DNA from 4 places in the Bacillus sp. JJ1503 genome. Region 1 is predicted to be linked to each of the others. Evidence: predicted binding sites of a transcription regulator. Region 1 holds the regulator's gene; each other region holds the start of a gene.
What was found. Region 1 encodes Rex, which represses fermentation and respiration genes when NADH is low (regulators of the CRP and FNR family bind a similar motif). Its sites were predicted from a motif close to TTGTGAAATATTTCACAA; they were not measured.

Region 1 (3,169 bases):
AAACTTGGACCTTTTTACGGGTAAAATGAGGATTGATATACACAATGGATAAGGAGATAAAATATTGAAAAAAGAGTATTGGTATATTCTTATTGCTTATACAGGGATGCAATTATCGAGCTTAATCGGGGTCCCGTTCATTGCGTTTTGGGGAACACTATCCGGGAAAAGCATGGCCGATATGGAAACAATCGCTGTCACATCTTGGATTGTCATTAGCTTTACGATCACATTAATTATTACGTTGGCAATCCTCCGAAAAGAAATGAAGGAAAGCCTTTCTATGAGAAATGCAACTTCTGCAGGTACTTCCATAGCCTGGGCCATTGGCGGAGTATTCCTTGCATTATTTGCGCAATCTATTGCCGCCAATATAGAAAATTTAATCGGAATTGAAATGGGATCGGAAAACACACAGCAAATTATTAGGCTTATTCAAGCTTCACCCATAGTCGTTGTGATCAGCTCAATTATTGGGCCAATCCTAGAGGAAATTGTCTTCCGAAAGGTTATTTTCGGAACGCTTCATAAGCGGCTAAACTTTTTTCTTTCTGCCTTAATAAGTTCTGTTATTTTTGCTCTAGCTCACTTTGAGTTTGAACATATTCTGTTGTACTCAGCGATGGGCTTTACTTTTGCTTTCCTATATGTCAAAACAAAGCGAATTCTAGTGCCGATTTTTGCGCATGTGGCCATGAATACACTTGTCGTCATTATCCAATTTAACAGAGAAAATATTGAAAACTGGATAAAAGAAGTGGAAAAAATGCAAAGCTTTATTGGAGGATTTTTATGAGAAGGACACCATTGTTATCAGGCATCATTTATATTATTCTTGGGATCCTCTTTACCTATATCGCGATCCAAAGCATTCAAAGAAACGATGGCTGGGGAATATTTACTTACTTTCTTATTATTATCGCAACCCTTGACTTAGGTACTGGCCTGCGGATGGTTGCCTTTCATTTCAAAATCGTCAATAACAAACAAAGAAAATGAGCACTATACAAATGCTCATTTTCTTTGTTTAGCTTATTCTTCCTCTTGTGGATAATGCTTAAGAAAGTAGATAAGCGACTGCAGCTCCACAGCTAAATCGATATGATGAATTCTGATGGAGGACGGCACAGATAAACGTGCAGGAGTAAAATTCAAAATTCCTTTTACACTGCCTTGAACAATTCGGTCAGCAATCGGTTGGGCTGCAAGAGCAGGAACAGTTAAAATCACAACTTGAATTTGTTCGTCCTCGATTACTTTTTCTAGATCACTCATATGGAATATCGGTACATCCCCAATGTATGTGCCAACTTTTCCTTCGTCTACATCAAAGGCTACTTCAATTTTCGTATTATTGTTTTTGAGGAAATTATAGTTTAAAAAGGCAGTGCCTAAATTACCAACCCCAATAAGAGCTACCTTCGTTAATTCATCCTGATCTAACGTTTTCCGAAAAAAGGTAAGCAAATAATTTACATTATAGCCATACCCTTTTTTCCCTAAAGCGCCAAAGTAGGAAAAATCCCGCCGAATTGTAGCAGAATCAACTTTTACCGCTTCACTTAATTCTGCAGAAGAGACTCTTTGTTTCCCAGAAGCATGCAAATTTTTTAAGAATCGATAATATAAAGGAAGCCGTTTGGCCGTTGCTTGTGGAATTTTTAATGACTCATTCGCCATTATCTTATCTCCTCTCGTAGAAACCTTTACGTTTGCTCATATGACAAATGTTTTATCAGTTAGCAGCTTTACTTCTTTAAATACACAATACATTATAACAAGGAATCCCTTTTAAAATCCCCATTTTTTCCGCCTGTCTTTTCTACTAAATAGGTTTTGCCAATGACCATCCCTTTATCAACAGCCTTACACATATCATAAACTGTTAAGGCACATACAGATGCTGCTGTTAACGCTTCCATTTCAACTCCAGTATGACCCTTTGTTTTGACCGTAGCTTCAATGAGCAGTGTATATTCTTCTTGATCGACATTCCATGAGTAGGAAATATCTACTCCCGTTAAAGGAATGGGATGACACATCGGAATAATTTCCCATGTTTTCTTGCATGCCATCACACCCGCAACTTGTGCTACGGCGAGGACATCTCCTTTTTTCATTGTATTCAAAGTGATTTTTTCATATATTTCTTGATTAACTGTAATACTTGAGTGAGCAATCGCAGTTCGGACCGTCACAGATTTCTCGCTAATATCGACCATCTTTGCTCTGCCTTCTTGATTAAAATGGGTAAAATCAGACATTAATAACACCTCACAACAAAATCATACACTATTTTTAGCCAAATGTGTAAAACACTTCACAATAATTCAAGTCCATCCTCACACACATTGCCCAACAAATATGAATGAGTTACACTTATTCTATAAAGCTTGAGGTGAACAAAAATGATTTTATTACAAGTCAATCAATTAATAAAGAACTTTGGTGCTGAAGTTATATTATCGAATATAAAGCTTGAAGTACAAACTAGAGATAGAATTGCCCTTGTGGGGCGCAACGGGGCTGGCAAGTCCACGCTTTTAAAAATGATAGCTGGCCAAATGTCCTATGATTCCGGTGACATTATTAAGCCTAAGGAAGTGGAAATCGGCTACCTTGCCCAAAATACCGGACTCGAGTCAGAAAGATCCATTTGGGATGAAATGTTAACTGTATTCGAGCATCTGCAAAAGCTTGAAAAGGAATTGCGGAAGCTCGAAGGTGAAATGTCTGATCCGCAAGCAATGGCTAATCCCGAAAAATATGAACGCATCTTAAAAGAATACGATGATCGGCAAGTTCAATTTAAAGAACAAGGCGGTTATCAGTACGAATCAGACATTCGCTCCGTTCTTCATGGACTGAACTTTCAATCCTTTAGCTATGATACGAAAATATCCACTTTAAGCGGGGGGCAAAAAACGAGGCTTGCTCTAGGAAAACTGCTGTTAAAGAAGCCTGATATTTTAATTTTGGACGAGCCTACCAACCATCTAGACATTGATACTTTATCTTGGCTTGAGCAATATTTGCTAACGTATGACGGGGCCATTTTAATCGTTTCCCATGATCGATATTTTTTAGATAAAGTCGTCTCCCAAGTCTATGAATTATCAAGAAATCAAAGCAAAAAATATATCGGTAACTACAGCTCTTATCTTGACCA
Region 2 (3,169 bases), on a different contig from region 1:
CTGATGCATTAAGTGTTGTATGCACAAATTTTCCTGCAGTAGATAAAGTTGAATATTATGAAGAAAAATATAATATTCCAATGTACGACACGATCAATGTACTTATGTGGGAATGCTTAAAAATGGTAGATGTAGATCCAAGGACTGTAAAAGGATGGGGAAAAGTATTTTCAAGGGAAAAGGTAAGCAGATAAAAAGAAATCTTTTGCTGAGCATTCAACCTGTGGGGGGTTGCAATGCTCTCTTCATTTACTAAGATAGAAAGTTTTATCATGAGTCTGTACAGCGATTTTCGTCTTCTCTGACGACTCCATACATTTTACAGGATAGAAGATTAGCTATCCCAACCCTTATAAGTATGCAATTTTCAATGTTCAGACTTCATATCTTAATTATAACACGTATGAAAATTATTTAAAGATTTCTGGGAAAATAGACCTTGTTCTTTAAGTTTAATAAAGGGAGGAAGTCAATGATATCTGTAACTTTTGTCAAAGGAGATCGATTAGCTTTAGGAATAAAAACAGACAAGGGAATATTAGACGTAGAAGCAGCAGCTAATAACTATCCATTCATTAATAATGTGCCTAAAACAGTTACAGAACTTATTAATCATGGAGAACATGCGCAAAAAGTTCTTTCGAGACTAATCGAAATTTCATTTATGGATGATTCATTATTCCATATGGAGGATTCGTTAATTTTTGGTCCTTGTGTACCAGAGCCTAATAAAATTATTTGTATTGGATTGAATTATAAAAAGCATGCAGTGGAGTGTAATTTACCTATCCCTCCAGCGCCAATATTGATTAGCAAATTTAATAATACACTTACTGCTCATGAAAAAGACATAACCTTGCCGAGCGTATCTTCTCAGGTAGACTATGAAGCGGAATTAGTTATAGTCATTGGTAAAAAAGCGAAAAAAATTAAAAAAGAAAATGCACTATCTGTAGTATATGGTTATTGTGCAGCGAATGATGTGTCTGCTCGTGATTTGCAATCGAAAAGTTCGCAATGGCTTTTAGGAAAATCTTGTGATGGTTTTTGTCCAATTGGTCCAAATTTGGTCAGTAAAGAAGAAATCGAAAATCCGAATGATTTAAGAATTATGTCTATTGTAAATGGAGTAATTCGTCAGGATTCAAATACTTCAGATATGATTTTTAACTGTGAAGAGATTATTAGTTATGTTTCTGAACATTTAACCTTACAGCCTGGAGACATTATTCTAACTGGAACTCCAGAAGGTGTCATAATGGGGCTTCCTGAAGTGGAAAGAGTATGGTTACAGGATGGGGACGAAGTAACTGTGAAAATTGAAAGATTAGGCATTCTAACAAATTATTTTAGGTCGGAAGAAGGTCAGGAACAATCTAGTTTGAATTACATGGAATCTAATATTAATTGACTCGAATAAATTTTTTTCATCAAAGGCTGTAATCTTTAATAAGATTACAGCTTTTTTACTATAATTCTTATTAGGAATTAGTTATATTACCGGAAATTCAAGCAATGGTGTTCTTAGTTTAGTTATTTTATTTATTATCTGTTGAATCCTTTTGCTGGGTATACCGAATTAAGTAAAGTTTGTATCAAAGCACTAGGGTGTATATCAAGTTAGTAAATAAAGCTTAATGTATAGGGGACTGATATTCCATTTTGAGGAATGCAGCCTTTAACTTTATTCATATTCCACCTGTAAATAACATTTAAGCTATGAATATATTCAAAAATTGTAATTGATATTATTCAAAATAAGTCGTATAGTAGTTTTGGGATGATTGAAGGGCTTACATAAATAGTTGTTTAGTAACAGGATAACTATTTAATAGTATTTTAAGATGTTTTTAATTGCCTTTGTGAAAAATCACACAAGACATAAATTTCCTTCAGTTGATAGTAAAAATATTTATTTTGTAAAGGGGTAGTGAACATGACTGCAACGCTTACACAACCAAAACCTGAACAAGAGCATGTGTCGTATCAAGAGAAACTTGATATTCTTGATCAGCTTTTAAAACCTGAGGTACAGGAATCCTTAACAACATTAGTAGAGCAGCTGCCAAAGCTAACAGAGCTAGTAAATATTTTAAACAAATCATATGACTTCGCTCAATCAGTGGCAACTGATGATGTATTAAAGAATGATACAGTAAGTGCAATCGCTGAAATGGCAGGTCCAGTTAAGGACACTGTTAAAAGTATTGCAGCTACTGCTATTGAAGCAAAAGATCGTGCGGATGAAAGCCATGAAGTGATCGGTTTATTTGGCGTATTAAAAATGCTGAAAGACCCTCAAGCCCAAAAGCTTTTCCGTTTCGTTAATGCTTATCTTCAAATCTCTGGAGAAAAGAATAGCCAACAAAGATAAGTTCTTTTAATACAACTAGTAAGGACGGGATGATACATGTCAAAACATATTGTGATCTTAGGGGCAGGTTATGGCGGAGTTCTTTCAGCTTTAACTGTTCGCAAATACTTAAATAGTGAAGAAGCCTATGTTACTGTAGTAAATCAATATCCAACACACCAAATTATTACTGAGCTGCACCGTCTTGCAGGGGGAACAATTGCAGAAAAGGCTATTTCTATGCCGTTAGAAAAGGTTTTCAAAGGCAAAGATATTAACTTGAAAATTGCTAAGGTTGACTCATTCTCTGTTGACGAAAAGGCAGTAAAGCTTGATGATGGTTCCACATTAAAATATGACGTACTTGTTGTTGCTCTAGGAAGCAAAACTGGTTACTTTGGTATTCCAGGACTAGAGGAAAACAGCATGGTATTAAAATCAGTCGAAGATGCTAATAACATTTACAATCATATTGTTGGAAAAATTGAAGAATACAGCAAAACTCGAAATGAAGCAGATGCAACGATTGTTATTGGCGGCGGCGGATTAACTGGCGTTGAGCTAGTTGGTGAAATCGTTGATAATATGCCAAAAATCGCAAAAAAATATGGAGTAGATCCGAAAGAATTGAAAATCAAGCTTGTTGAAGCTGGTCCAAAAATTCTTCCGGTTTTACCTGATCACTTAATCGAACGTGCTACTGCAAGTCTTGAAGCTCGTGGTGTAGAATTCTTGACAGGTCTTCCTGTAACGAATGTAAATGGAAATGAGATCGACCTTAAAGACGGATCAAAAATTGTTGCCAATACATTTGTA
Region 3 (3,169 bases), on a different contig from region 1:
GGAGGCAAAGGGTAAAATTGTGCTCCTGGAAAGAGGAGAACTTACTTTTACAGAAAAAGCGATAAATGCCTATGAAGCAGGTGCCGTTGCTGTCATTATTTACAATAATACGAAAGGTGCCTTTTTTGGCAACTTAGAGACGGATGTTTCGATTCCTGTCACGGCCCTGTCAAAAGCGAACGGTGAAAAAGTAAAAAGAGAAATAGCTAAAAACAAAGTATTTGCCAGAACTCATATTATTGAGGAAAAGGATATTCTTGCTGACTTTAGCTCCCGCGGTCCTGTGACCTCCACATGGGAAATAAAACCTGATGTGGTTGCGCCAGGGGTCGCGATTAACAGCACTGTACCTGGCGGGTATTTGCCTTTACAAGGTACGAGCATGGCGGCACCACATGTAGCGGGAGCCTGTGCATTAATTAAGCAAGCCCATCCAGACTGGGGTCCTGAGGAAATTAAAGCTGCTCTTATGAATACCGCAAAACCCATTTTCAATCAAAAAGGAAAGCTGTACCGGACATTCGAGCAAGGCTCCGGGAGAATTCAAATCGAACGGGCACTAAAAACCAATACGTTGGCTACGCCGGGATCCCTTCAATTCGGGAAGTTTCAACTCGCTGACAGCCTGCATGAGCACTCAAGCTATGTGACGATCAAAAATATCGGAACAAAAGGTCAATCCTATTCATTTTCGATCCCGCCTGCCGAAAATGGCCTGAGCTGGAAATTTCCTTTATCCTTCTTTTTAAAGCCAGGTGAGAAAAAGAGAGTGGAAATCAAGCTTTCTGTAGATCCGGAGCTGCTAAACAAAAAGATATATGATGGCAATATTATATTAAATGCGGGTTCACAAACAATCAACCTGCCATATCTTTATGTCCTTGAGGAACCTAATTATCCGCGGGTGATGGGATTTGGTTTAGGAAAAGGGGATAAAAAGGACGTGTATCGCTATGAAGTGTATTTGCCAGGAGGAGCGGAGGAGTTCGGGATTGCGATGTTTGAAGCAGAAAGTCTTCGCTTTATTGGATTTTTAGACTGGAAAAGGAACGTTGGAAAAGGGCAGCTTTTACAGGAAATCGACAGTCAACAGCTTCCGGACCCAGGGTTATATATTATCAAAGTTTTTGCCAAAAAGGCGGGAAAAGAAGATTCCATTGAGTCATATCTTTTCATACAGCAGAATGGACAATTGGTTGAACAAAATAGCCAAAAAAAAATAGCTAAAAAATGAGCGTAGCAAAACTGCGCTCATTTTTCAATAGATTTCGCGAAAATAAATTATGATAATTGTGTGAACATACCATATTTCCATCATTTTCAATGTGACTTTTTTCACTACAAACACATTGACATTGACAAGTGCCTATTGTATGCTTACAAAGGGTGTAAATGGCAGGGTTTTCAAAATGAAAAAGCAGTCATGGATCCCGTTATTATTGACTTTTTTAGTGATTCGCTTACCGTTCTCTTATACGGAGAGGATGCGTTTTCATGCGTCAAAAAAATCGCAGTCCATTTATCGCAATGGGTTTAATGTCTGCTATTCTTTCACAATTAGTCGGGTCTGTCTTAATTGGTATTTTTGTAGGAAGATGGCTAGACAGTAAGGCAGATACTGAACCGCTATTCCTTATTATAGGATTATTTCTCGGCTTAGCAACAGGAATTTTTGCTATGACTAGATTAATCCAACATTTTTTCACAGGAGAATAAAAGACCATGCCGGAATTTAAACTGATGTTCATCAGGCAACGAAAATACATATTTTTACTGTTGTCCATTTATGTTCTTGGCTGGGGATTTACCTCTTATCAATCTATTTTCCTAGGGCTTATCTTAGGAACATCCTTAAGCTTATTTAATTTATGGCAGATGGCGAGAAGGGTTGATAAGTTCGGACAAGCGGTGGAAAAGGGAGGAAAGGTGCGTTCCTTAGGGATGGTTTCCAGGATGGCATCGGCCGTTTTAGCGGTGATGATCGCGATGAAGTATCCGGAAAATCTGCACCTGATTAGCGTAGTTTTTGGATTAATGACAGCCTATATTGTCATTATGATAGATTATTTTATTCAATCTTTTCATTTACGTAAATAGTGGGGAAGAGAGGTGAAACACATATGCATCATGAAGCTCCTATAGGTGAGTTTATGGGCTTATCATTTAACTTGGCAAACGTTTTGATGATCACAATTGCAAGTGCTGTTGTATTCATCATTGCACTTCTTTCCACCCGTCGTTTAGCCATGAAACCAACCGGAATGCAGAACTTCTTCGAGTGGATCATGGATTTTGTCAAAGGAATTGTCAATAGTACGATGGATTGGAAAACTGGCGGTAGATTCCATATATTAGGAATTACTTTACTTATGTATATCGCTATATCCAACTTTTTAGGGCTTCCGTTTTCAGTTGTCATTAATGATTATTTATGGTGGAAATCACCTACAGCTGATCCGGTTATTACCCTAACTTTAGCAACGATGGTTGTTGCCCTTTCACATTATTATGGCATTAAAATCAAGGGTATTAAGGAATACGGACGTGATTTTGTAAGACCGATGCCGTTTTTATTTCCTCTTAAAATTATTGAGGAATTTGCCAATACCTTGACACTTGGTTTGCGTCTTTATGGTAACATTTTTGCGGGTGAAATTTTGCTTGGGCTTCTTGCTGGAGGTCTGGCAACCGGATTTTGGGGTCATATTGGAGCCATCATCCCAACGCTTGCTTGGCAAGGGTTCTCTGTTTTCATTGGCGCCATTCAGGCATTTATCTTTACAATGTTAACAATGGTTTATTTAGCTCACAAAGTGAGCTCGGACCATTAATATATATACCTGTTCATCATATGAACAAACACAAATAAACAAAAAAATATTTATACAATTTTAAGGAGGAACTTAATAATGGGTCTTATAGCAGCAGCAATCGCAATCGGTTTAGCAGCACTAGGTGCCGGTATCGGTAACGGTCTTATCGTTTCAAGAACAGTAGAAGGTATCGCTCGTCAGCCAGAAGCACGCGGTATGCTTCAAACAACAATGTTCATCGGGGTTGCGTTAGTAGAGGCGATTCCTATCATCGCGGTAGTTATCGCGTTCATGGTTATTGGTGGCTAATACCGAGTTAAAATGTTCCAAAATGGCGAAGATCATTCTATGAGAAC
Region 4 (3,169 bases), on a different contig from region 1:
CAATGGCCAATGGGGTGAATTGATTGAATAAGAGTAAAATTCCACATATAACCTCTAAAGATTTTTCCACAATTAAAAGATATTTAAATTCGAATAATGCCATGGCTTGAGGACTTGTTGGTACAATTGGATCTAATCCAAAGATAACAGCATAACCATTTAAACCTGCCCCCAAGAAAACAACACCTAAAAAATATCTGCTTACTTGCATAAGGATTTTATTCAATTTGCGCACCTCCTAGTAAAGTGTATTCGATTTAAAACAATATAGGCTTCACAGTTACCAAAAGACCGCCACCTATATAAGTAAACCGTTCAGTTTTGAGGTGCATTTCACAAAAATGACAATAAAAATAGGGTGAAAACTGACAACAGTTTTGACACACCTTTTTTATTGTTTATAGAGTTTTTTGACACTGTAAATCTAAAATGTCTTATTAAGCACTTGTGAATTGAACAAGACACATAAATAAAAGATTCAATTATTAACTTCGTTTTTGTTCTTTTTAGTCCTATATAATAGAATAGCTGAGAAGATGATTACAATTGCTCCGATTATCCCAACTAATATGGCTATCGGTTGCGACATAATAGGGAATCTCGATAATGCTACTAATATTAACCCTAAAACAAGCAAAATTACATTCTTTGTGTCTCTACTCATTTAATACACCCCCTATAATTACTATTTCGCAAACTTAATTTACGTTATATTTAATGTCCTATTTTACAATCATTATTCTTTAATTTTATTATGTCATTTCATCTGTCAATTTTCTATAAAGTTTTAAAAACCTTTATAGAAATGGAAATCGGCACAGGTTAAATCCTGTGCCAATTTCCATTTAATCAAAATGCACCTCAAAACGGAACCCTATACTATATAAGGATCCGTCTTTTTGTTCGCACTAATTTAAAGGAATCTCTGGTGTCTCAACTTTTGGAAGCTCGCCGCTCAAGCTCTCTAAGAAAGCAATAAGTGCATTAACTTCACTTTCAGTTAAATTTAAAGGACTCATTTGGACACTTTTATTCGGATGGTCCCCTCCGCCTTCATTATAGTATTGGACAACGTCCGTTAACGTTTCTAGGCTTCCGTCATGCATAAACGGTGCAGTATGGGCAACACCTCTTAAACCGGAAGTTCTAAATTTCCCTTTATCTTCTTCTTTCCCTGTTACATTGAAACGGCCATCATCGCCGGACATCCCTAAATTATAATAGTTATGATCTGATAATAATGGTCCTGCGTGACAAGAAATACATCCTGCTTTTCCGACAAATAATTTCATTCCATCTTTTGCATCAGCACTAATTGCATCTTCTTCCCCTTGAAGATAACGATCAAATGCCGTATCGGAAATAACAATTGTCCGTTCAAATGCAGCGATAGCCTTTGCAATATTATCAGCTGAAATTTTATCATTAAAAACCGTGTTAAATTGCTCTACATATGTAGGTACACCATTTAATTCAATAACTAATTCATCCAAGTTTTGGTTCATCTCGACTTCAGATTGAATTGGACCTAAAGCTTGTTCTTCTAAACTACCTGCTCGCCCATCCCAGAAATTAGCTGCATAATAGCCAGAATTGATGATTGTTGGACTGTTTCTTGGACCTTTAAAACCTTCAAAACCAATAAACTTTTCCATTCCATCCCCGAAGCCTGCTCCTGGAGCATGGCATGACATACAGCTCTGTACGTTGTTCCCGGATAGTTGTGGGTCATAATATAACGTCTTTCCTAACTCTACTTTTTCATCAGTCATTGGATTGTCTGCTGGAATCGGCATCTCACCTAATGGCTCGAACTTCGCTTTCGCTGCCTCTAGCTCTGGGTCTTTAACATCTTCTTTCACTATTGCATCTTTGTTAGTGTCTTCCGGTACTGCCGCACCTTCATTCTTGCTACAAGCGCCAAGGATTGCAAGAAGTAACATGACTAATAAAACATAGCTAACTTTTTTCATAAAAATGCCCTCCTATATTTCACTTTGCGAAATTGGAAGTTTAGGGTATTTTTTCCTCCAACTTCAAATTAATTATATTATTAAAATTATTCTTATTTACTAGTCATTTTCGAAAACATTGTGACATATTTCACAATGTTACGTTTGCCCGTTATTTATATTGAAAACATAATTAAATCAAAATTACTCTTAGTAGGTACAAATAATGCAAAGGGCAATAAATCTTGTGGAAAACGATTCTATCGTAGAAAAACACCAGTGACTTCGGAACAATCAAAGAAAAGCTCCTGCGATGACTAATCACAGAAACTTTCCTTTTTATCCACCCCCGAAGAAAAGCTATACTAAAAAAACCAAATCATTATGTGATTTGGTCTCCTCATTCATACCCTATATATGCGCTTCCTCTATTCAGCTGATTTCTTTTCATGTCTTTTATCCAAAACACTCAACACTTCTTTAAACGGAAGCTCCTGCTCTCTAAGTAAAACGAGTAAATGATAAAGCAGATCGGCCGCTTCCCATTTTAACTCTTCTTTGTCGCGGTTTTTCGCGGCGATGATGACCTCAGCTGCTTCTTCTCCAACCTTTTTTAAAATTTTATCTACGCCTTTTTCAAATAAATAAGTCGTGTAGGCTCCTTCAGGTCGTTCCGCTTCCCGCTCTTTAATCAATTTTTCAAGAGACAAGAGAATGCTATAATCTGATAGGCTGCCAGCAGATTCGCCCGATTGATAAAGGCTCTCCTCAAAACAGCTTACTGCCCCAGTATGGCAAGCAGGTCCAGCTGGAGCTACGAGCAACACAATCGAGTCTTTATCACAGTCAAATTTCATTTCAACAATTCGCTGGGTGTTCCCGCTTGTTGCTCCTTTATGCCAAAGCTCCCGTCTAGAACGGCTGAAAAACCACGTTTCACCTGACTCGATTGATTTTTCAAGAGATTCCCGGTTCATGTAAGCTAATGTCAAAACTTCGCGTGTAGTCGCATCCTGAACGATTGCCGGGATGAGGCCTTTTTCATCAAATGATAGCTCCTCGATATTCATCGGACAGGCACTCCTTTTTCCTTTAAATAAGCCTTCACTTCAGCTACTGACGTTTCTTTATAGTGAAAAATTGAAGCAGCCAACGCCGCATCTGCTTTCCCCTCCACAAAGGCTTCGGCAAAGTGCTCCGCGTTTCCTGCACCTCCT

Region 2: V7149_RS15570 (DUF1641 domain-containing protein) is a predicted target of Rex. The motif match lies at 1,861-1,878, and genes of this name have one in related genera.
Region 3: V7149_RS06595 (AtpZ/AtpI family protein) is a predicted target of Rex. The motif match lies at 1,324-1,341, and genes of this name have one in related genera.
Region 4: V7149_RS02155 (cytochrome-c peroxidase) is a predicted target of Rex. The motif match lies at 2,092-2,109, and genes of this name have one in related genera.

What each region holds. Positions count from the first base shown of each region.
Region 1 is NZ_JBALOZ010000169.1:4,526-7,694, reverse strand. Features, by position in the region: gene V7149_RS13740 (CPBP family intramembrane glutamic endopeptidase) at 65-796, shown strand; gene V7149_RS13735 (YdiK family protein) at 793-999, shown strand; gene V7149_RS13730 (redox-sensing transcriptional repressor Rex) at 1,033-1,680, opposite strand; gene moaC (cyclic pyranopterin monophosphate synthase MoaC) at 1,773-2,264, opposite strand; gene V7149_RS13720 (ABC-F family ATP-binding cassette domain-containing protein) at 2,409-3,169, shown strand, end outside.
Region 2 is NZ_JBALOZ010000200.1:3,759-6,927, forward strand. Features, by position in the region: gene V7149_RS15560 (maleate cis-trans isomerase family protein) at 1-194, shown strand, start outside; gene V7149_RS15565 (fumarylacetoacetate hydrolase family protein) at 473-1,411, shown strand; gene V7149_RS15570 (DUF1641 domain-containing protein) at 1,937-2,374, shown strand; gene V7149_RS15575 (NAD(P)/FAD-dependent oxidoreductase) at 2,411-3,169, shown strand, end outside.
Region 3 is NZ_JBALOZ010000071.1:11,323-14,491, forward strand. Features, by position in the region: gene V7149_RS06590 (S8 family serine peptidase) at 1-1,234, shown strand, start outside; gene V7149_RS06595 (AtpZ/AtpI family protein) at 1,495-1,716, shown strand; gene V7149_RS06600 (ATP synthase subunit I) at 1,723-2,097, shown strand; gene atpB (F0F1 ATP synthase subunit A) at 2,121-2,831, shown strand; gene atpE (F0F1 ATP synthase subunit C) at 2,910-3,122, shown strand.
Region 4 is NZ_JBALOZ010000016.1:11,871-15,039, reverse strand. Features, by position in the region: gene V7149_RS02165 (hypothetical protein) at 1-226, opposite strand, end outside; gene V7149_RS02160 (hypothetical protein) at 479-664, opposite strand; gene V7149_RS02155 (cytochrome-c peroxidase) at 909-1,973, opposite strand; gene hisIE (bifunctional phosphoribosyl-AMP cyclohydrolase/phosphoribosyl-ATP diphosphatase HisIE) at 2,381-3,022, opposite strand; gene hisF (imidazole glycerol phosphate synthase subunit HisF) at 3,019-3,169, opposite strand, start outside.